Regions from separate parts of the Delftia sp. UME58 genome, predicted to be linked through region 1. Evidence: predicted binding sites of a transcription regulator. Region 1 holds the regulator's gene; each other region holds the start of a gene.
The links. The regulator LexA, encoded in region 1, represses DNA repair genes until DNA is damaged. The targets are predictions, from matches to a motif close to ACTGTATNNNNATACAGT.

Region 1 (6,358 bases):
AGACCTGCGTTGCGCAAGGAGTGGCTTGTGGCAGTTGAGACATAGTGCCCTTTTGAAATGGTAGGTAAGAAGCAGGAGATTCCCAGGCCGGCCGCAGAAATGCCGGAAAGTCATTCCTTCCGGCGCATTGCCGCGGGCAACCCGTAAATACTAGGCGCCAGGATTGCATGGCTATTGACTCTGTGCTTGGGAAAAATTGACTGTGCGTCCGCGAATGGCGCGGGACAGGCACGCCTGCGGCGTTGGCTGGCCTCGACAGCGGGTGGATTGACCCTGAGGCGGGCGAACTGGTGCCGAACTACACGGCGATCACCTGGCCCGCAGACGGGCACCCAGTGCTCTCGCTGATGCACTGATGAAGCTGCCGCCGCTTGGTGCGCTACGGTCGGGCGCGGAGAAGCCGGGGGAGGAGAGCCTTGCCCGCAGAGCAGCTGCTCGCTTTTAAAATTCAGGAATGAGCGGAAACAGAACCTGACACCCGCTGAATAAGGTGTAGGTTCTGGTGTGGCTTTTGGAGATTACTCTGATAATCAGAGGGAGAAGGCTTCTGCAGGCCAAGGTCGGCTCCGCGCAACCGTATCAGTGGCTTGCACGCTGCAACGTCTTGGAGACGACTATGCCGGGAAGGCTTGGCCGATGGCCGCCTGTTGGCGAAGGCGGTGAAGACCGGGTTGGCGGCGGTCTGAAGAGGCTGCATGGCATGGAGAGAACTCCCGAACATGTTCCCCGCTGATGAGTGGCGCGAGAGGAGTCATGATTTCGCTCGGTATCTGGCAGCTCCGCGCCTGGTTTTCATTGAGAAATTGGGTGCTGAATGGAGTGGGGCGCTCGCGGTGTCCCAATCACTTTCGGCGGCTCCTGCATCAGGGGCGTATTTGAACCGCATGCAGCATTGACACCACTGATCGCGGCATTGGTCCGCATCCGTTTTTCGTCCTGGGAAATGGTGCGAATGCTGGAGACGAATTCCAGTTCCTTGCGCGCCTCCTTGCACTGAAGGGAGGCGCCGAGCTGCTCCGGCGCAGGAGCAGCCGTCTGGCGGGCTTGCTGCTCGATAACACGCTGCTGGCTCTCGATCTGGCGCTGCTGCATTTCGTTCATCTGGCGCTGATACTTTTGTCCATTCGCCTGCGCTGCATCAGCCCGTTCACGGAAGACCTCATCGTCCGATTTTTTGCGCTGTATCAGTGAGCCAGTGTCAGTGCTGCTGCAAGGGCTGTCTGAGAAAGTCGATTTTCCAGAAGCGTCCTTGCATTGAAAGACCTGGGCTGCTGCAGGCAATGCGAAAAGTGCTGTAAAGATTGCTGTGGTCAAGAGTCGCATATGTATATCGATGAATTGATGGACCTGATCGGATCCGAATTGCAGACGAAGAATTGTGCTTTGATCCGTATTCCTGACAATTCGCACCTTGGCTCCAAGCGCCCGCTTCACTCGGCGTCCCGCAAGGCAGCGCGGCGGGCTGCTTCGGCGGTCTCCTGAGCTTGCTTCTCGGCTTGCCTGAAACGTTCTTGTGCCGTGGCCGATGTGCCGTCATGGCCGCCCGCGGCGCGCTCACCGATGTGAATGTTGGAAAGCCTTGCTGTGCCGTACAGCAAAGCCGCTGCAATGATCAGGAGCGCGATGAATTTCATTGTTGCATTGTGCCGCTGGTCCTTTGGGAATGGCCGGCATCTGCGGAGCAATCTCACACCTCTGCCGCTTGACAGGTCCAGAGTAAACTCGCCCCGGCGGCCAGCACTCGCTGCACGATGGGAATGGAGCTTCCCGAAACCGCCTTGCAAAGGGCTGATGGCTCCTGCCTTGGTGGGATGTGTCCTGCCGGTGGCGGGGCCATGTCTTGATCCTGCCCGGCACGCCCGTCCCGGTTATTCGATGAAAGGACGGTCATGGGGTTCTACGGATTCATTCTGGTGTTCGTTGGAGGTGGTCTGGGGTCTGCGCTCAGGCATGGCACGAACTTGCTCGCGCTGCGGCTGGTGGGCAGTGCGTATCCGCTGGGTACGTTGGCGATCAATGTGCTGGGTGCCTTCATGATGGGGGTGGTGGTGGAGTGGTTTGCGCTCAAGACATCGCTGCCGCAGAGTGCGCGGCTGTTCATCACCACGGGCATTCTGGGTGGCTTCACCACGTTTTCGACGTACGCGCTGGAGGTCGGCATGCTGTATGAGCGTGGCGATTGGCTGGCCTCCGTGCTGTATGCGCTGGGCTCGCTGGTACTGGGCGTGGCCGCGCTGTTTGCGGGGTTGGGGCTGGTGCGCATGGTGGCCCATTGAGGCACTGTGATTGCGCTATGCTGTGCGCCATGGCCCGTATGAACGCAACGCAGATTATTCGCACCATCCATTGGATGGTGGGTTAGCCAGCGGCCTTCAACGCCATGCAACCCGCCCAGACGAGGCGGGTTTTTTCATTCCGCCTCCGGGGTTTTCTCATGCCTTTCAGGAGATGGATATGCAGGTTTCCGAACAGTCCCGGCCCCGTTGTGCAAAACATGCCGATGCCACTGTCGCCAACGCGCGGCTTGCCACGCTGCACATGGTCTGCGGCAAGATCGGATCGGGCAAGTCAACGCTGGCGCGGCAATTGGCGTCCGGGCCCGGAACGGTGCTGGTCAGCGAGGATTCCTGGCTGGCCGGCCTGTACCCCGGCGAGATGCAGTCGGTGGCCGATTACGTGCGTTGCAGCGCGCGGCTCAAGGGGTTGATGGGCGCACATGTGCAGGCGCTGTTGAGCACTGGCGTGTCGGTGGTGCTGGACTTTCCGGCCAATACCCTGGAGGGGCGGGGCTGGGCGCGCAGCGTGTTCGAGAAAGTGGGCGCCTCGCACCGCCTGCATTTCCTGGATGTGCCTGACGAGGTCTGCAGGCAGCGCCTGCGGGCGCGCAATGCGGCAGGCGAGCATCCGTTTCAGGCCAGCGATGAGCAGTTCGACCTGATCACGAGCTACTTTGTCGCGCCCTCCGACGAGGAGGGCTTCGACGTGGTGCATCACCCGTATGCGCCCGCCTGAAGCGCCGGTCTGGACGAGACACTTCTGCCAGTCCTGTCGCAGGGCCGCTGTGGCAAAGGCGCCACGCAGTTTCACGTGCCAGGCGGCGGCCTCATGCAAGGCGCGGCGGTCGTTGCTTTCCAGATGTCTCTCGCCCATGCGGCTATGCCAGGACCAGGTGACGACCAAGCCCCGGGCGATGGTGGCCAGATAGCGCCTGGGTTCGCGGATGTCTTGCTTCGGCAGGGGCGAGCGCGGCAGGCGCACAAAGGTGTCATGGGCCAGGTCGGCGGCATCGTCACGGTTGCCCAGGTGTTTGCGCAGCAGACAGAGGGCATCCATTTGTTGCACGTGCGCTACAGGGTGGTGGTGGCCGCAAGCCTGCGCCAGCTTCGCACAGGCCGATTCCTCGTGCGGCGCGTGGTCCGCGCCGCCCATGTTTGTGTCGTGCAAGGTGTGTCGCACACCTTGCATCGGGCCTCAGTTGGCTGCGGCTCCGCCATGCGCCTCCAGGCGCTCCAGCGCAGCGCAGACATCGGCCATTCGCCCGGAGATGAACAGGCATTCAGGCTGTTCCTGTGGCGACCGCTGAATGATGCGCAGGCCTGAAGACTGCTCAGGTGCGGCTTGCAGGGCGGGCTGCGTCGGCAGCAAGGGCAGGATCAGCTGGGCATCTCCAGGGTCTGCAGCGCGTGCAGCCTTGCCGCGGCGCTGCTGGCTGCGCCGGCGTGCCTTGCTGAAAGAGATCACGTTGGCGGGCTCGGGTGCTGTGGCAGGTGTTGGCTGGCCCGCAGGGGCTTGTGCAAGAGGCATGGCCGACTCCATGGCGGTCGCAGTCAGGCGGATGCCATGTGCCAGGCGCAGGAAGGAAAGAGAGGACAGTGTTGGCAGAGCGAATCCCATGTGACGACTCCTGTTGGCGTGTTTCAAAGAGGCATGGACACAGGCAGGATTGCGGTTTTCGGGCAAAGCTCCGCCCAGGGCGAAGCTGCAAGGCTTCGCGCCTACCACCTGGACGGTGCATGAAATAGGGGGTGGCAACCCGTGCAGGGCTGCCCGTCCGGCTTACATGGACATGCTGTTGCGGATCAGCCCCACGGCCAGGCCTTCAATGGCAAAGGCCTCTTCGGGGGCGACGCGGATCACCGGGTAATCGGGGTTTTCCGGCAGAAGTTCCACGCCCTGCGTGGTGCGGCGCAGGCGCTTGACGGTGACTTCATCGCCCAGGCGCGCCACGACGATCTGGCCGTTGCGTGCTTCGTGCGCAGACTGCACGGCCAGCAGGTCGCCGTCCATGATGCCCGCGTCGCGCATGGACATGCCACGCACACGCAGCAGATAGTCGGGGCGGATCTGGAACAGGCTGGGCTCGACGGAATAGGTTTGGTCGATATGTTCCTGGGCGAGAATGGGTGAGCCCGCCGCAACGCGGCCCACCAGGGGCAGCATCAGCGGTGCCAGGGCCGACAGCGGCAGTCCGAAGCTGGTTCCGCGCGCGGCATTGATGTTGCGCACTGTGTCGGTACGCAGGCGAATGCCGCGCGAGGTGCCGCTGACCAGTTCGATCACGCCTTTGCGGGCCAGGGCTTGCAGGTGTTCCTCTGCAGCGTTGGCGGACTTGAAGCCCAGCGTGTTGGCGATTTCCGCGCGTGTGGGGGGCGCGCCCGTGCGGGAGATGGCGGCCTGGATCAGGTCCAGGATCTGTTGCTGGCGGGCGGTGAGCTTGGGATGGTCGAGCATGGCGTGCGTCCGGTCCTTGAGAGCAGATGGCGGGCTGGCAGGTCATCTGATGATTTATACAGTATCTGTATTTTTAACCAGTTTTCCAAGAGGTGCAAGTGGGGCAGTCAAAGTTGGTGATTCTGGGCACGGGCGGGACCATCGCCGGCCGGGCGGATTCGCAGTCGCAGGGAGTCGGGTACAAGGCCGGGCAGATCACGGTGCAGTCGCTGCTGGATGCTGTACCGGACCTGGAGCAGCAGGCGCTGGGCCCCGTGCAGACGCAGCAGATCGCGCAGGTGGACAGCAAGGATATGGACTGGCCCGTGTGGCGCGCGTTGCTGCACGCTTGCGTGCAGGCGCTGGAGGATGCGGACACGCGCGCCGTGGTGATTACGCATGGAACGGACACGCTGGAAGAGACAGCCTGGCTGCTGCACAGCCTGTTGCCGGCCACCAAGCCCATTGTGCTGACCTGCGCCATGCGCCCGGCCACGGCCCTGTTGGCCGACGGGCCGCAGAATCTGCGCGATGCCGTGACCGTGGCTGCCAGCGGCGGGCGCAGCGGTGTATGGGTTGTGGCGGGCGGCGAGGTGCATGCGGCAGCCCAGGTGCAGAAGGTCCACCCCTACCGGCTGCAGGCAATGCGCTCCGTGGAAGGCGGGCCGCAGGCGTTGGTGGAGGAAGGGCGTGTGCGCTGGCTGGTGCCCGATGCGCCGTCCTCCCCCTCCGCGCCGGCGCTGTCCGCGCTGGCCGTGGTGCCTGCGTCCATGTCATCGGATCTGCTGGCGCTGGATGAACTGCCCTGGGTCGAGGTGGTGTTCAGTGGCGCCTTGGCGCGTGCCAGCGGCGTGGATGCGCTGGTGGCGGCAGGCGTGCGTGGCATCGTCGTGGCTGGCACGGGCAACGCGACGGTTCACGAAGGCATGGAAGCGGCCCTGCAGCGCGCCCGCGGCAAGGGCGTCTGGATCTGGCGGGGCACGCGCTGTGCCGAAGGCCTGCCCGTGGCCTCCGGCCTTGGGGCCAACCCGGCAGAGGCCGATCTGGCGCAGCTGCCCGTGGCAAAAGCCCGGATTGCGATGATGCTGGCGCTGGCCGCGCAGCCGCGCGACTGAGCCGGGCGGCGCCGCCGGCATTTCTTCAGTTGCTGGCGGTCAACAAAAAAGCACCCGGCGGGTGCTTTTTTCGTTGCGGCACATGGCCTGCCTCACTCAGCCAGTGCAGCCAGTGCGCGTTGGGTGATGTCCTCGACCGAGCCCAGGCCGCTGATGGCGCGGTACTTGGGTGCCGCTGCGGCTTCCTTTTCGGCCCATGCGCGGTAGTAGTCCACCAGGGGGCGGGTCTGGCTGCTGTAGACGTCCAGGCGCTTCTTGACGGTTTCTTCCTTGTCGTCTTCGCGCTGCACCAGCGGCTCGCCGGTCACGTCGTCCTGGCCTTCGACCTTGGGCGGGTTGAACTTGACGTGGTAGGTGCGGCCCGAGGCGGGGTGGGAGCGGCGGCCGCTCATGCGTTCGATGATGGCGTCGAAGGGCACGTCGATCTCGAGCACATAGTCCAGCTTCACGCCAGCGGCCTTCATGGCGTCGGCCTGGGGAATGGTGCGGGGGAATCCATCAAACAGGAAGCCGTTGGCGCAGTCGGCCTGGGC
Region 2 (6,358 bases), on a different contig from region 1:
AGTCCGCGCCCGCCCTTGGCCATGTGCTTGAGGCTGGCGATCTCGAAGGTGAGGATGCGCCCGCCCGTGGAGGCACAGATCACATGCGTGGCCGGCAGCAGCAGGCCCGCGCCCTGCTCGCCCTCCTGTGGCTCGGCGCGTGCGCCCATGGGCACGCCGTAGGCCGTGGACGGGGCGCACAGCGTCTCGCCGTCGGCCAGCGTGACGAAGGCCTTGCCCGCCTTCTGGCGCGAGACCATGTCGCTCACCATGGCCACGAAGCCGTAGCCGCCCGACCCCGACAGCAGCAGCGCCGTGCCCTCGGCACCGGCGAAGTAGTACAGGATCTGGGTGCCGGCCTCCAGCTCGATGAGCGTGGTCACGGGCTGGCCATCGCCGCGCCCGCCGGGCAATTGCGCCACCGGCACCGAGTAGATGCGGCCGTTGCTGCCGAAGGCCAGCAACTGGTCCACGGTGCGGCACTCGAAGGTGCCGTGCAGGCTGTCGCCGGCCTTGAAGCTCAGCGTGCCCGCATCGACGCCATGGCCCTGGCGCGTGCGCACCCAGCCCTTGTCCGAGATGATGACCGTGGTGGGTTCATCGACCACCTTGACTTCGGCGACGACCTTCTTTTCCTCCTGGATCAGCGTGCGGCGCGCATCGGCGAACTGCTTGGCATCGGCCTCGATCTCCTTGCAGATCAGGCGGCGCATGGTGCTTTCGCTGCCCAGGATGTCTTCGAGCTTGCCCTGTTCGGTACGCAGCTCCTTGAGTTCCTGCTCGATCTTGATGGCCTCCAGCCGCGCCAGCTGGCGCAGGCGGATTTCCAGAATGTCATCGGCCTGCCGTTCGGACAGTGCAAAGGCATCGATCAGCGCCTGCCTGGGCTCGTCGCTGGCCCGGATGATGGCAATGACCTTGTCGATGTTCAGCAGCACGGCCTGGCGGCCTTCGAGGATGTGGATGCGGTCCAGCACCTTGGCCAGCCGGTGCTGGCTGCGCCGCGTGACCGTGGTCTGGCGGAAGGCTACCCACTCTTCCAGCATCAGGCGCAGGCTTTTCTGCACCGGGCGGCCATCCAGGCCGATCATGGTCAGGTTGATGGAGCTGGACGACTCCAGGCTGGTATGCGCCAGCAGCGCCGTGATCAGTTCCTGCTGCGGCACCTTGCCGGTCTTGGGCTCGAAGACCAGGCGCACGGGCGCATCCTTGCTGGACTCGTCGCGCACGCCGTCGAGCACGGCCAGCATGCTGGCCTTGAGCTGGGTCTGTTCCTGGCTCAAGGCCTTCTTGCCGGTCTTGACCTTGGGATTGGTGATGTCCTCGATCTCTTCGAGCACCTTCTGCGCCGAGACGCCGGGCGGCAGCTCGGTCACCACGATCTGCCACTGGCCGCGCGCCAGCTCCTCGATCTTCCAGCGCGCGCGCAGCTTGAGGCTGCCACGGCCCGTGCGATAGGCGTCCTGGATGTCGGAGGCGCTGCTGATGATCTGGCCGCCACCCGGATAGTCGGGGCCGGGGATGATCTGGAACAGTTCCTCGTCGCTGAGCTGGGGCCGCTTGATCAGGGCCACGCAGGCGTCGGCCACCTCGCGCAGGTTATGGCTGGGGATTTCCGTGGCCAGGCCCACGGCAATGCCGCTGGCGCCATTGAGCAGGGCGAACGGCAGGCGCGCGGGCAGTTGCTGCGGCTCCTGCGTGCTGCCGTCGTAGTTGGGCACGAAGTCCACCGTGCCCATGTCGATTTCGTCGAGCAGCAGGCCCGTGATCTTGGACAGGCGCGCCTCGGTGTAGCGCATGGCGGCTGCGCCGTCGCCGTCGCGGCTGCCGAAGTTGCCTTGGCCGTCGACCAGCGGATAGCGCTGGTTGAAGTCCTGGGCCATGCGCACCAGCGCGTCGTAGGCCGACTGGTCGCCATGCGGGTGAAAGCGGCCCAGCACGTCGCCGACCACGCGTGCGCTCTTGACGGGCTTGGCCGCCGTGTTGTGGTTGGGACCGCTGTAGCTCAGGCCCATGCGGTCCATGGCGTACAGAATGCGCCGCTGCACGGGCTTGAGGCCGTCGGTCACATCGGGCAGTGCCCGGCCCTTGACCACGGACAGCGCGTATTCGAGATAGGCCCGTTGCGCGTACTGGCCCAGGTCCAGTGCATCGCCGGCCGCCTGTTGTGCCAGATCCAGAGAAGTTTGGTCGCTCATGAAGAAATTCGTGATCTCAAAAATTGCAATGAATGCCGCTCATCGCGGCGTGGGCAGTCCTGTGGGCAGCGTCATGCGCACCCGGGGCGTGGTGCCCGGCAACGCCGCTGCTGCAGGCGCTGCAGGGCCCGCGCGCTCGCGCCCGCCCTGCAGCTGCTCGTAGATGCCGAGCACGGCCTTCACGTAATTGCGGGTTTCCTGGAAGGGAGGAATGGCCTGGCCCGCGCGCCGCACGGCGCCCTCGCCTGCGTTGTAGGCGGCCAGCACCAGGTCCAGCCGGCCGGGGAACAGCCCCATCAGATGATTGAGGTAGCGTGCGCCGGCCGGCACGTTGACGGCCGGATCGGCCAATTGCTGCTGCACGCTGCGCTGGCGGCTGGCCTCCACGCCGAAGCGCTGGGCCGTGGCCGGCATCAGCTGCATCAGGCCGACCGCCCCCTTGGGCGAGATGGCCTGCGCGTCAAAGCCCGACTCGACGGCGATCACGGCCTTGAGCAGGTCGTAGTCCACGCCCGTGTGGTCCGCCGCCTTGCGCAGATGGCTGCGCACGCTCTTGTAGCGCGGCGAGATGTCGAAGAAGCTTTGCAGCCGCGTATGCGCCTGCAGCATGCGACCCGCATCACCGCTGCCGTGATCGTCGGCTGCGGCCTCGGCCGCCACCATGGGAGGCTTGAGCCCCTGCTCGGTGCTGTCATAGACCGAGCCGCGAAAGTACAGCCTGTAGCGCTCGTCCAGCGCCTCGGCAGCAAAGTGCGTGATGCCACGCTCGTCCACGAAGGCCCAGAGATCGGCATGCGCCGGCCGCGCCAGCCCCCACAGCGCCAGGGCCAGGCCCAGCGCCGCCAGCGCGCGCACCCCGGCGCCGCGCGCCGGGGGCGGGCGGTGCTTCAGGGCGGCGCGGAGCACAGGCATGGGTCAGATGTCGACTTCAATGGCGTCGCCATGGAGCTCCATGAGCTCGCGGCGCGCTGCGGCCTCGCCCTTGCCCATGAGCTTGGTGACGACCTGCTCGGCCGCCGCGAAATCCAGGTTCATGAACTGCACGGGCAGCAGGCGGCGCGTGTCGGGGTTGAGCGTGGTCTCCCACAGCTGCTCCGCATTCATCTCGCCCAGGCCCTTGAAACGGCTGATCTGGCATTTCTCGCGCGGCACGCCGTCCTTGGCCGATTTGTCCAGGATGGCGGTCAGCTCGCCCTCGTCGAGCGCGTACATCTTGGCCGCAGGCTTCTTGCCGCGCGCAGGCACGTCCACACGGAACAGCGGCGGCAGCGCCACATGGATGTGGCCGGCCTCGATGAGCTTGGGGAAATGGCGGAAGAACAGCGTCAGCAGCAGCACCTGGATGTGCGAGCCGTCCACGTCGGCATCCGAAAGAATGCAGACCTTGCCGTAGCGCAGGCCCGACAGGTCGGGCGTGTCGTTGGGGCCGTGCGGGTCCACGCCGATGGCCACCGAGATGTCATGGATTTCGTTGTTGGCGAACAACCGGTCGCGGTCCACTTCCCAGGTGTTGAGCACCTTGCCGCGCAGGGGCAGCACGGCCTGGGTTTCCTTGTCGCGGCCCATCTTGGCGCTGCCGCCGGCCGAGTCGCCCTCGACCAGGAAGACCTCGTTCAGGCTCAGGTCGCGGCTTTCGCAATCGGTGAGCTTGCCCGGCAGCACGGCCACGCCCGAACCCTTGCGCTTTTCGACCTTCTGGCCCGCCTTCTGGCGGGTCTGCGCGGCCTTGATGGCGATCTCGGCCAGCTTGCGGCCCCATTCCACGTGCTCGTTGAGCCACAGCTCCAGCGCGGGGCGCACATAGCCGCTGACCAGGCGCACGGCATCGCGCGAGTTCAGGCGCTCCTTGATCTGGCCCTGGAACTGCGGGTCCAGCACCTTGGCGTTGAGCACATAGCTGGCGCGCGCAAAGACGTCGTCCGGCATGAGCTTGACGCCCTTGGGCAGCAGCGAGTGCATCTCGATGAAGGCCTTGACCGCCTGGAACAGGCCGTCGCGCAGCCCGCTGTCGTGCGTGCCGCCGGCAGTGGTCGGGATCAGGTTGACATAGCTTTCGCGCAGCGGTGCGCCGTCCTCGGTGAAGGCCACGCACCAGGCGGCGCCCTCGCCTTCGGCAAAGCTGTCGTGGTGGCGGTCGGCAAAGCCCTCGCCCTCGAACAGGGGGATGACGGCCTCGCCATGCAGGCTTTGCTGCAGGTAGTCGCGCAGGCCGCCCTTGAACTGCCAGGTCTGGGTGTCGCGCGTCTTCTCGTTGACCAGGGTCACCGAGACGCCGGGCATGAGCACGGCCTTGCTGCGCAGCAGGTGCATCAGCTCGCCCATGGGCAGCTGGGGCGATTCGAAATAGCGGGCATCGGGCCACACGCGCACGGTCGTGCCCTGCTTGCGCTCGCCCGCGGCCAGCGGCCGCGACTGCAGGGGCTCGACAACGTCGCCGCCCGAGAAGGCGATGGTGGCCACCTTGCCCTCGCGGTGGATGCAGGCCTCGAGGCGCGTGGCCAGCGCATTCGTGACCGAGACGCCCACGCCGTGCAGGCCGCCCGAGAAGCTGTAGGCGCCGCCCTTGCCCTTGTCGAACTTGCCGCCCGCATGCAGGCGCGTGAAGACCAGCTCCACCACGGGCGCGTTTTCCTCGGGATGCATGCCGAAGGGGATGCCCCGGCCATCGTCTTCGACGCTGTAGGAGCCGTCGGAATGCAGGGTGAAGCGGATTTTCTTGCCGAAGCCGGCCAGTGCCTCGTCGGCCGCGTTGTCTATCACCTCCTGCAGCACGTGCAGGGGGTTGTCGGTGCGCGTGTACATGCCGGGACGCTGCTTGACGGGCTCAAGGCCCTTGAGCACGCGTATCGAGCCTTCGGAGTATTCGCTGGCGGAAGTGGGAGATGGTTTGACTGCCATGGGGGCGGATTGTAGTGCGCGGCCCGGCTCAGTGCTGGATACATTCACAGTCATTGACCGTGACCACCCCGTAAAGCCGCTGCCATCAAGGGCCGTGCTGGCGCATGGGCGACCCAGGCGACGCAGCGCAAAACCCGGAGTTTCGCTAAAGTTTGCCGCATGCAAAAAAACAACCAACCCATGTCCATGGTGCAGATACTGCTGTGCGGGGGCGCAGTCGTGACGCTGTCCATGGGAATCCGCCACGGCTTCGGCCTGTGGCTGCAGCCCATCACCCAGGAGATGGGCTGGACGCGCGAGTCCTTCGCGCTGGCCATCGCCATCCAGAACCTGTCCTGGGGCGTGCTCGGCATCTTCGGCGGCATGCTGGCCGACCGCTTCGGCGCCTTCCGCGTGCTCCTCGTCGGCGCGCTGCTGTATGCGCTGGGCCTGGCCGGCATGGCCATGGCGCCTACGACAACCTGGTTCGCCCTGATGGCAGGCGTGGTGATCGGCGCAGCCCAGGCCGGCACCACCTATGCCGTGATCTACGGCGTGCTGGGCCGCCAGATCCCCGTGGCGCGGCGCAGCTGGGCCATGGGCGTGACGGCGGCGGCAGGCTCCTTCGGCCAGTTCTTCATGGTGCCCGTGGAAGGCAGCCTGATCTCGAACTTCGGCTGGTCCAACGCCCTGCTGCTGCTGTCGCTGTGCGCGCTGATGATCATTCCTCTGGCCTTCGGCCTGCGCGAGCCGGGCTTCCAGGCCGGCAACGCCCGTCCCCTGCGCGACCAGAGCGCGGGCCAGGCCGTCGCCGAAGCGCTGCGCACGCCCAGCTTCGTGCTGCTGACGGCCGGCTACTTCGTCTGCGGCTTCCAGGTAATGTTCATCGGCGTGCACATGCCCAGCTACCTCAAGGACTACGGCCTGGCGCCGCAGGTGGCCAGCATCTCGCTGGCGCTGGTGGGGCTGTTCAACATCATTGGCACCTACGTGGCCGGCAACCTGGGCCAGCGCCTGCCCAAGCGCTACCTGCTGTCCACCATCTACTTCACGCGCTCGGTGGTGATCGTGCTCTTCCTGCTGGCGCCGCTGACGCCCTGGTCGGTCTACATCTTCTCTGCCGCCATGGGCCTGCTGTGGCTGTCCACCGTGCCGCTGACCAATGCCACCGTGGCCCAGATCTTCGGCGTGCAGCATCTGTCCATGTTGAGCGGCATGGTGTTCTTCAGCCACCAGGTGGGCAGCTTCCTGGGCGTCTGGCTGGGGGGCTATCTCTATGACCACACGGGCAGCTACCAGGTGGT
Region 3 (6,358 bases), on a different contig from region 1:
CGCGCACTGGGCGTGAGCCAGCCCACCATCTCCACCCAGATCGCCACGCTGGAGCGCCAAAGCCAGATCGAGCTGTTCCACCGCCGCGGCTACCGCATGACGCTCACGGGCGCAGGCGCCAGACTGCTGCCCATGGCGCAGAAAATCATGGCGCTGGAGGCCGAGGCCGAGTTCTTCCTGCGCGACTCGGGGCAGCTGCACCAGGGCGAGCTCAAGATCGGCGCCGTGGGGCCCTTCCATGTGATCGAAATGGTGGCCGCCTACCGCGCACGGCACCCGGGCATGCAGCTGTCCATCCGCATGGGCAACTCGCAGCAGGTGCTGGCCGACCTGGAACGCTACGACACCGACGTGGCCGTGCTCGCCGGCCTCTACGACCGCCCGGAGCTGCTGGCACGCGAGTACGCGCGCCACGCCATCGTGCTGTTCGCCCATGTCGCCCATCCCTTCGCGCGGCGCAGCGAAATCGCGCTGTCCGAACTGCAGGGCCAGCCTTTGCTGCTGCGCGAGCACGGCTCGACCACGCGCACCGCGCTGGAATCGGCGCTGCAGGCCGCCGGCGTGCAGCCGCGCACCGAGCTGGAGATCGGCAGCCGCGAAGCCATACGCGAAGCCGTGGCGCGCGGCCTGGGACTGGGCGCCGTGTCCGAAGCCGAATTCATCCCCGACCCGCGCTTTCGCCCGCTGCGCATCGCGGGCGACCCGGCCAGCACCACCACCTATGTCTATTGCATGCGCGAGCGCAGCGACAGCCTGCTGGTGAGGTCTTTTCTGGAGGCGATTTGAGGACCGCGCCGGGCCACCTCGGCAACCCGCCTCAGCCCTCCACCCTGATTCCGCGCGCCTGGATCAGCCGGGCCCACTTTGCCCGCTCATCGCGCATGAAGGCGTCAAAGCGCTGCGGCGTCCCCCCTCCATCCTCTGCGCCGAACTCTTCGAGCTTGGCCACCACTTCGGGCATGGCCAGGATGCGGTTGACGTCCGCATTGATGCGGGCCACCAGATCGGCGGGCATTCTTGCGGGGCCCACCAGGCCGAACCAGATGCTCGCGTTGAACCCGGAATAGCCCTGCTCCGCCACGGTGGGAATCTCCGCGAAGGCCTTGGCGCGCTTCACACCCGTCTGCGCCACTGCATGGACTTTTCCTCCCTTGATGAAGGGCGCTGCCGTGGTCATCCCCTCGAACGCGTAGTCGATCTGGCCGCCCAGCAGATCCGTCATCACGTTCGACGCGCCCTTGTACGGGATATGGAGCGCGGACACCGCCGCAGTCTGCTCGAACAGCGCCAGCGCAAGATGCTGGGCCGACCCCGTGCCCGAGGAGCCGAAGCTGACCTCCCCCGGCCTTTGCTTCAATGCAGCCAGCAGGCCCTGCATGGTGGCGGAAGCCTTGGGGCTGGCAACCAGGACCTGCGGGGTCTGGCCCACAAGGGCGATGGCGGAGAAGTCCCGCTCCGGCGAGAAGCCGAGCCTGGGGTTGAGCGCAGGGGCAATGCCCAGGGCATTGATGTGGCCCATCATCAACGTCTGCCCATCGGGCGCGGCCCTGGCGGCCTCGGCGGCGGCAATCAGCCCCGCCGCGCCTGGCCGGTTCTCGACGATGACGGGAATGGCCCACAGCTGGTTGAGCCGGTTGGCGATGATCCGCGCCAGGATGTCCGTGCCGCCGCCTGCCGAGAAGCCGACGAGGATTTTGACCGGGCCCGCTGGCGGCCTGGCCTGTGCAAAGCCCGGATGGGCATGCAGGGCGGTGGCTGCGGCGACCGAGGTCAGGAACTGTCTGCGTTGCATGGCTTGTCTCCTTGGATGATGGGCTGGCGGCGGTCTTACGCCACCGAGGTCCAGCGGCCGAACCGGGACACCTGCGCCTCGTCGAAATTGAAGCCGAGCCCCGGCGTCTGGTGCAGCACGACACGGCCCTTTTCCTGTGCCAGCTGGCGGTCCAGCAGGCGGCGGAAGTTCAGCACCTGGTCATCCCAGAAGAACTCGACATAGCGCGCATTGGGGGTCGCGGCCACCAGCGGCGCGTGTACATCGTGGAACCAGTGCGGACACATCTGCAGCCCATAGCCCGCCGCCATGGCGGCGATGCGCTTCCACTCGGTAATGCCCCCGCAGACAGCAGCGTCGGTCTGCAGGATGGATGCGGCGCCCATGTCGAGCAGATGCTTGTGGTACCAGCGGCCATAGCCGATTTCCGCGGTGGCCACGGGAATGCGGGTGAGCTTTGCCAGGCGGGCGTGGCTTTCGACATCGTCGGGGCTGAACGGCTCCTCGATGAAATAGGGGTCGTATGCCTCCATGCGGCGCAGGTATTGCATGGCCTGCACGGTATCCACCCAGCCGTTGTTGCAGTCCAGCATGAGCTCCACGTCAGGGCCGATGGCCTCGCGCGCCGCCTTCACGCGCGACTCCTCGCCCTGGGGCGACCAGCGGCCGGTCTTCATCTTCACGGCCTGAAAGCCCAGCTCGACATAGCCGGCCATCTCCTCGCCGACATGGCCGGCGGTCTTGCCGTCCACGTAGTAGCCGCCGCTGGCATAGGCGGGCACCGTGTCCAGTTCCACCGCGCCCAGGTACTTGTGCAAAGGCAACTGGGCGGTGCGGGCATTGAGATCCCACAGCGCAATGTCGAGTGCGCTCAGTGCGCGCATCACGGTGCCCATGCGGCCTTGCAGCAGCGCCTCCTGGTACATCTCCTTCCACAGCCCTTCGACGGCCAGGGAATCGCGGCCCAGCAGCACAGGACCGAGCAGCTGCTCGACCGCGACGCGGAACAGCTCGCCCGCCGCATTGCCGACATAGCAAAAGCCGATGCCTTCGACGCCGTCGCTGCTGCGGACCTTGACCAGCCCGTAGTGGCGGTCGACCACGGTGCGGTTCGACAGATAGGTGACCTTGTCCAGCGGCACGCGGGCAACGCAGACTTCAATGGATTCGATGAGGGGCATGTGCTCTCCTGACATGGTTTGGAAGCGGGAACGAGCGAACTTTGCGCTTCAGGAGATCTGCAACAAAGATGGTGTCCCATGGTTCAGATGACGCAAAATGCGTCGCATGGATTCGCGCTTTCTCCAGAGCTTCATTGCCGTCGTGGACTGCGGCTCGATGGCCGACGCCGCGCGCAGGCTGGACCTGCCGCCCACCACCGTGGCCCAGCAGATGCGTGCGCTGGAGGCCGACGTGGGCTGTGCACTGCTCACGCGGGTGGGCCGGACGGTGCGGCCCACCGTCGTGGGCGCCCGGATCGTGGAGCATGCGCGGGAGGTGCTCAAATCCGTGGAGAACCTGAGGTCGGCGGCCTCGGCCACCGAGCTTCCCGCTGGCCCCCTGAGGCTGGGGGCAACGCCCACGGCGCTGATGGGCCTGGTGCCCCCGCTGCTGCGCCGGTGGATGAGCGCCCATCCGGCCGTGCGCGTCTACATCGAACCCGGCACCTCCTCACTGCTGCTGGACCAGGTGCAGGCCGGCCATCTGGATGCGGCCATCCTTGTGCACCCCGCCTTCGCCATGCCCAAGACCTGCGAATGGCGGCTGATGCGCAGCGAGGCGCTGATTCTTCTCGCGCCCCGGGACATGAAGGTGCGCGATCCGCTGCTCACGGCCGCACGCGAGCCCTTCATCCAGTACGACCGCAAGGTGGTGGCGGGAAAAATGGCGGATGAATACCTGCGGGGCCACGGCATCAAGCCGAAGGTCCGCTTCGAGCTGGACGGCATCGAGCAGATCGCACAGCTGGTTGCGGAAGGCTTCGGTGTCTCCATCCTGCCGGACTGGCCCGTGCTGGGACCGCCGGATGCCAGGACGCGCCGATGGCCGCTGCCCCCTCCGAGCCCGTCCCGCGAAGTGGGCATGGTGTGGCTGCGCTCGTCGGTGCGCTCCCCGCTGGCAGCCGCCTTGTCCGAGCTGATCGATTCCCGCTAGCGGACCATGCCCTGACCTGTGCCTGGCACGCAGGCTCTCAGAACAGGCTGCGCTGCGGCAGCAAAAGCGACGGGTGGTAGAGGCTGCAATCGAGCCGCAGAGGCTCGCGGTTGAATCCATGCCGACGGCAGGCCAGGGCGAAGCGCTGGCGCAGCAGCTCGGCCCAGTGGCCCGTGCCCTTCATGCGCTGGCCGAACTCGGCGTTGTAGACGCGGCCGGCCTCGCGCTGCTCGCCCTGGATGCCGTGCAGGTCGCGCACGCGCTCCATCACGCGGCGGGCGCGGTCGGGGTAGTGCACCTGCAGCCATTGCTCGAACAGCGGCGCCACTTCCCAGGGCAGGCGCAGCACGGCGTAGAAGGCGTGGCGCGCGCCTGCGTCGGCGGCCGCCTCCAGCACCTTCTCCAGGTCTTCGTTGATGAAGGGAATCTGCGGTGCCAGGCTCACGCCCACGGGCACGCCCGCCTCGGTCAGCGCGCGGATGCTGCGCAGCCGGCGGTGCGGCGCGGCGGCGCGCGGCTCCAGGTGGCGTGCCAGGTCTGCGTCCAGCGTGGTCAGCGTGATATGCACCGAGGCCAGGCCCTGGCGCGCCAGCGGGGCCAGCAGGTCCAGGTCACGCTCCACCCCGCTGCCCTTGGTGACGATGGAAAACGGGTGGCGCGCCTCGGCCAGCACCTCGATCAGGCGGCGCGTCAGCCCCAGCTCGCGCTCCACGGGCTGGTAGCAGTCGGTGACCGAGCCCAGCATCACGGGCGCGGCCACATGGCTGGCGCGCGACAGCTCGGCGCGCAGCAGCTCGGGCAGGTTCTGCTTGGCGATGAGCCGGGTCTCGAAGTCCAGCCCCGGCGACCAGCCCAGGTAGCTGTGCGTGGGCCGGGCATAGCAATAGATGCAGCCATGCTCGCAGCCCCGATAGGGATTGAGCCCCATGTGAAACGGCAGGTCGGGCGACTGGTGGCGGCTCAGCGCCGAGCGAGCCTGCTCCCAGCGCAGTTCGGTGCGCAGGGGGGCGGCTTCCTCGCCTTCGGCCGGCGCCTCAAGGCTGCCCCAGCCGTCATCGAAGGCCTCGCGCGGGTCGGTGGTGAAGCGGTGCGCCAGTTGGCTGGCTGCGCCCCGGCCCTTGAGGGCGTGCAGGGGCACCTGGGCCGTATGGCGGGGCGTGGAAGGACTGAGAGGCATGAATTAACTGTATATAAATACAGCATAAACAACAAGCGCTCCCGGCATGCCTGCCGTTGCGAAATGGGTTTTTCCAGATTGGCAAGTACCCGCATCAATCCGCACCGCGCCGTGCGGGTTCGCTTGGCAGAACGCACACGGGCCTGCACAATGGCCTTATCGCACCAACTTGGTGCTTTTCTCTTTTCTGAAGATGCCTTGGCCCGGACAACCGCGTTGCCCGGGCTTTTGTCCGTTTGGGCGCCGCTGCCCTTCACTGCAGCCACGGCGCAAGCACACAAGGGAGCCAACACCATGGAGCGCAAGCCCCACATCATTATTTCGTCCCTGGACCTGGAGCGCATCGAGGCCCTGCTGGACAAGCAGCCCGCATTCCCCGGCCGCGACGCGCTCGAGGCCGAGCTGGACCGGGCCGACGTGCTCGAGCCCAAGGAAATGCCGCCCAACGTGGTGACCATGAACTCCACCGTGCGCTTCACGCTGCTGGAGTCGGGCAAGACCAGTACGCTGACCCTGGTCTATCCCAAGGAGATGGATGGCAGCTCCGACAAGGTATCGGTCTTCGCTCCCGTGGGCATTGCCCTGCTGGGCCTGAGCGTGGGCGACCAGTCGCGCATGCCGGGTCCTTCCGGCCAGGTCACCGTGCGTGTGGATGCCATCGATTTCCAGCCGGAAAGCGCGGGCGAGCTGCACCGCTGAACGCCGACCGGCTTGATGCGAAAAAGGCAGCCAACCGGCTGCCTTTGTTGTTTGTGGAGTAACGCACCTTAGCGCAGGCCCGCCACAAACGCCGCGATCAGGCCTGTGCCCACCAGGCCGGCCTGCCAGCGCAGCGCCATGTGCCAGCTGGGAACGTGGCGTTCCACGCGCTCGTACAGCAGATGGCCGGCCGCAATCGACAGCGCAAAGGCCGTGCACATGCCCAGCAGGGCGGCGGGAACGGACTGTGGCCAGAAATGGCTTTCCACGGCATTGACCAGCAGGCAGACCGAGAAGTGCACGAGAAACACCGAGTAGGAAATCTTGCCCAGCCGGCGCAGCGGCGCCCAGCCTTGCGCCTGGGCGAATGCAGGGCTGCGCATGGCCACGACCAGGGCCAGCGCCGTGGCACCGGCCAGCGCGATGCGGTCGCGCCACTCCAGTGCCAGTGCCGCCACGACCAGGGCCACGATCAGCAGGGACCAGCTCCAGGCCGTCGAGGACTTGTCCGCATGCGCGGCCCAGTAGGCCAGCATGCCCAGGCCGTAGGCGCCAAA

Region 2: A9976_RS22820 (DNA topoisomerase IV subunit B) is a predicted target of LexA. The motif match lies at 5,109-5,126, and genes of this name have one in related genera.
Region 3: A9976_RS23655 (PA0069 family radical SAM protein) is a predicted target of LexA. The motif match lies at 5,109-5,126, and genes of this name have one in related genera.

The regions. Positions count from the first base shown of each region.
Region 1 covers NZ_LZZV01000013.1:96,617-102,974, forward strand. The annotation lists gene A9976_RS03920 (hypothetical protein) at 1-43, opposite strand, end outside; gene A9976_RS03925 (DUF4124 domain-containing protein) at 793-1,323, opposite strand; gene A9976_RS03930 (hypothetical protein) at 1,431-1,634, opposite strand; fluoride riboswitch at 1,745-1,808, shown strand; gene crcB (fluoride efflux transporter CrcB) at 1,890-2,276, shown strand; gene A9976_RS03940 (ATP-binding protein) at 2,455-3,012, shown strand; partial or broken gene A9976_RS03945 (sigma factor) at 3,175-3,333, opposite strand; gene A9976_RS03950 (hypothetical protein) at 3,472-3,894, opposite strand; gene lexA (transcriptional repressor LexA) at 4,057-4,731, opposite strand; gene A9976_RS03960 (asparaginase) at 4,830-5,825, shown strand; gene adk (adenylate kinase) at 5,918-6,358, opposite strand, start outside.
Region 2 covers NZ_LZZV01000090.1:54,740-61,097, forward strand. The annotation lists gene parC (DNA topoisomerase IV subunit A) at 1-2,177, opposite strand, end outside; gene A9976_RS22815 (lytic transglycosylase domain-containing protein) at 2,217-3,089, opposite strand; gene A9976_RS22820 (DNA topoisomerase IV subunit B) at 3,093-5,075, opposite strand; gene A9976_RS22825 (MFS transporter) at 5,256-6,358, shown strand, end outside.
Region 3 covers NZ_LZZV01000096.1:131,068-137,425, reverse strand. The annotation lists gene A9976_RS23675 (LysR substrate-binding domain-containing protein) at 1-786, shown strand, start outside; gene A9976_RS23670 (tripartite tricarboxylate transporter substrate binding protein) at 818-1,792, opposite strand; gene A9976_RS23665 (mandelate racemase/muconate lactonizing enzyme family protein) at 1,828-2,952, opposite strand; gene A9976_RS23660 (LysR family transcriptional regulator) at 3,059-3,925, shown strand; gene A9976_RS23655 (PA0069 family radical SAM protein) at 3,963-5,102, opposite strand; gene rnk (nucleoside diphosphate kinase regulator) at 5,397-5,801, shown strand; gene A9976_RS23645 (acyltransferase) at 5,870-6,358, opposite strand, start outside.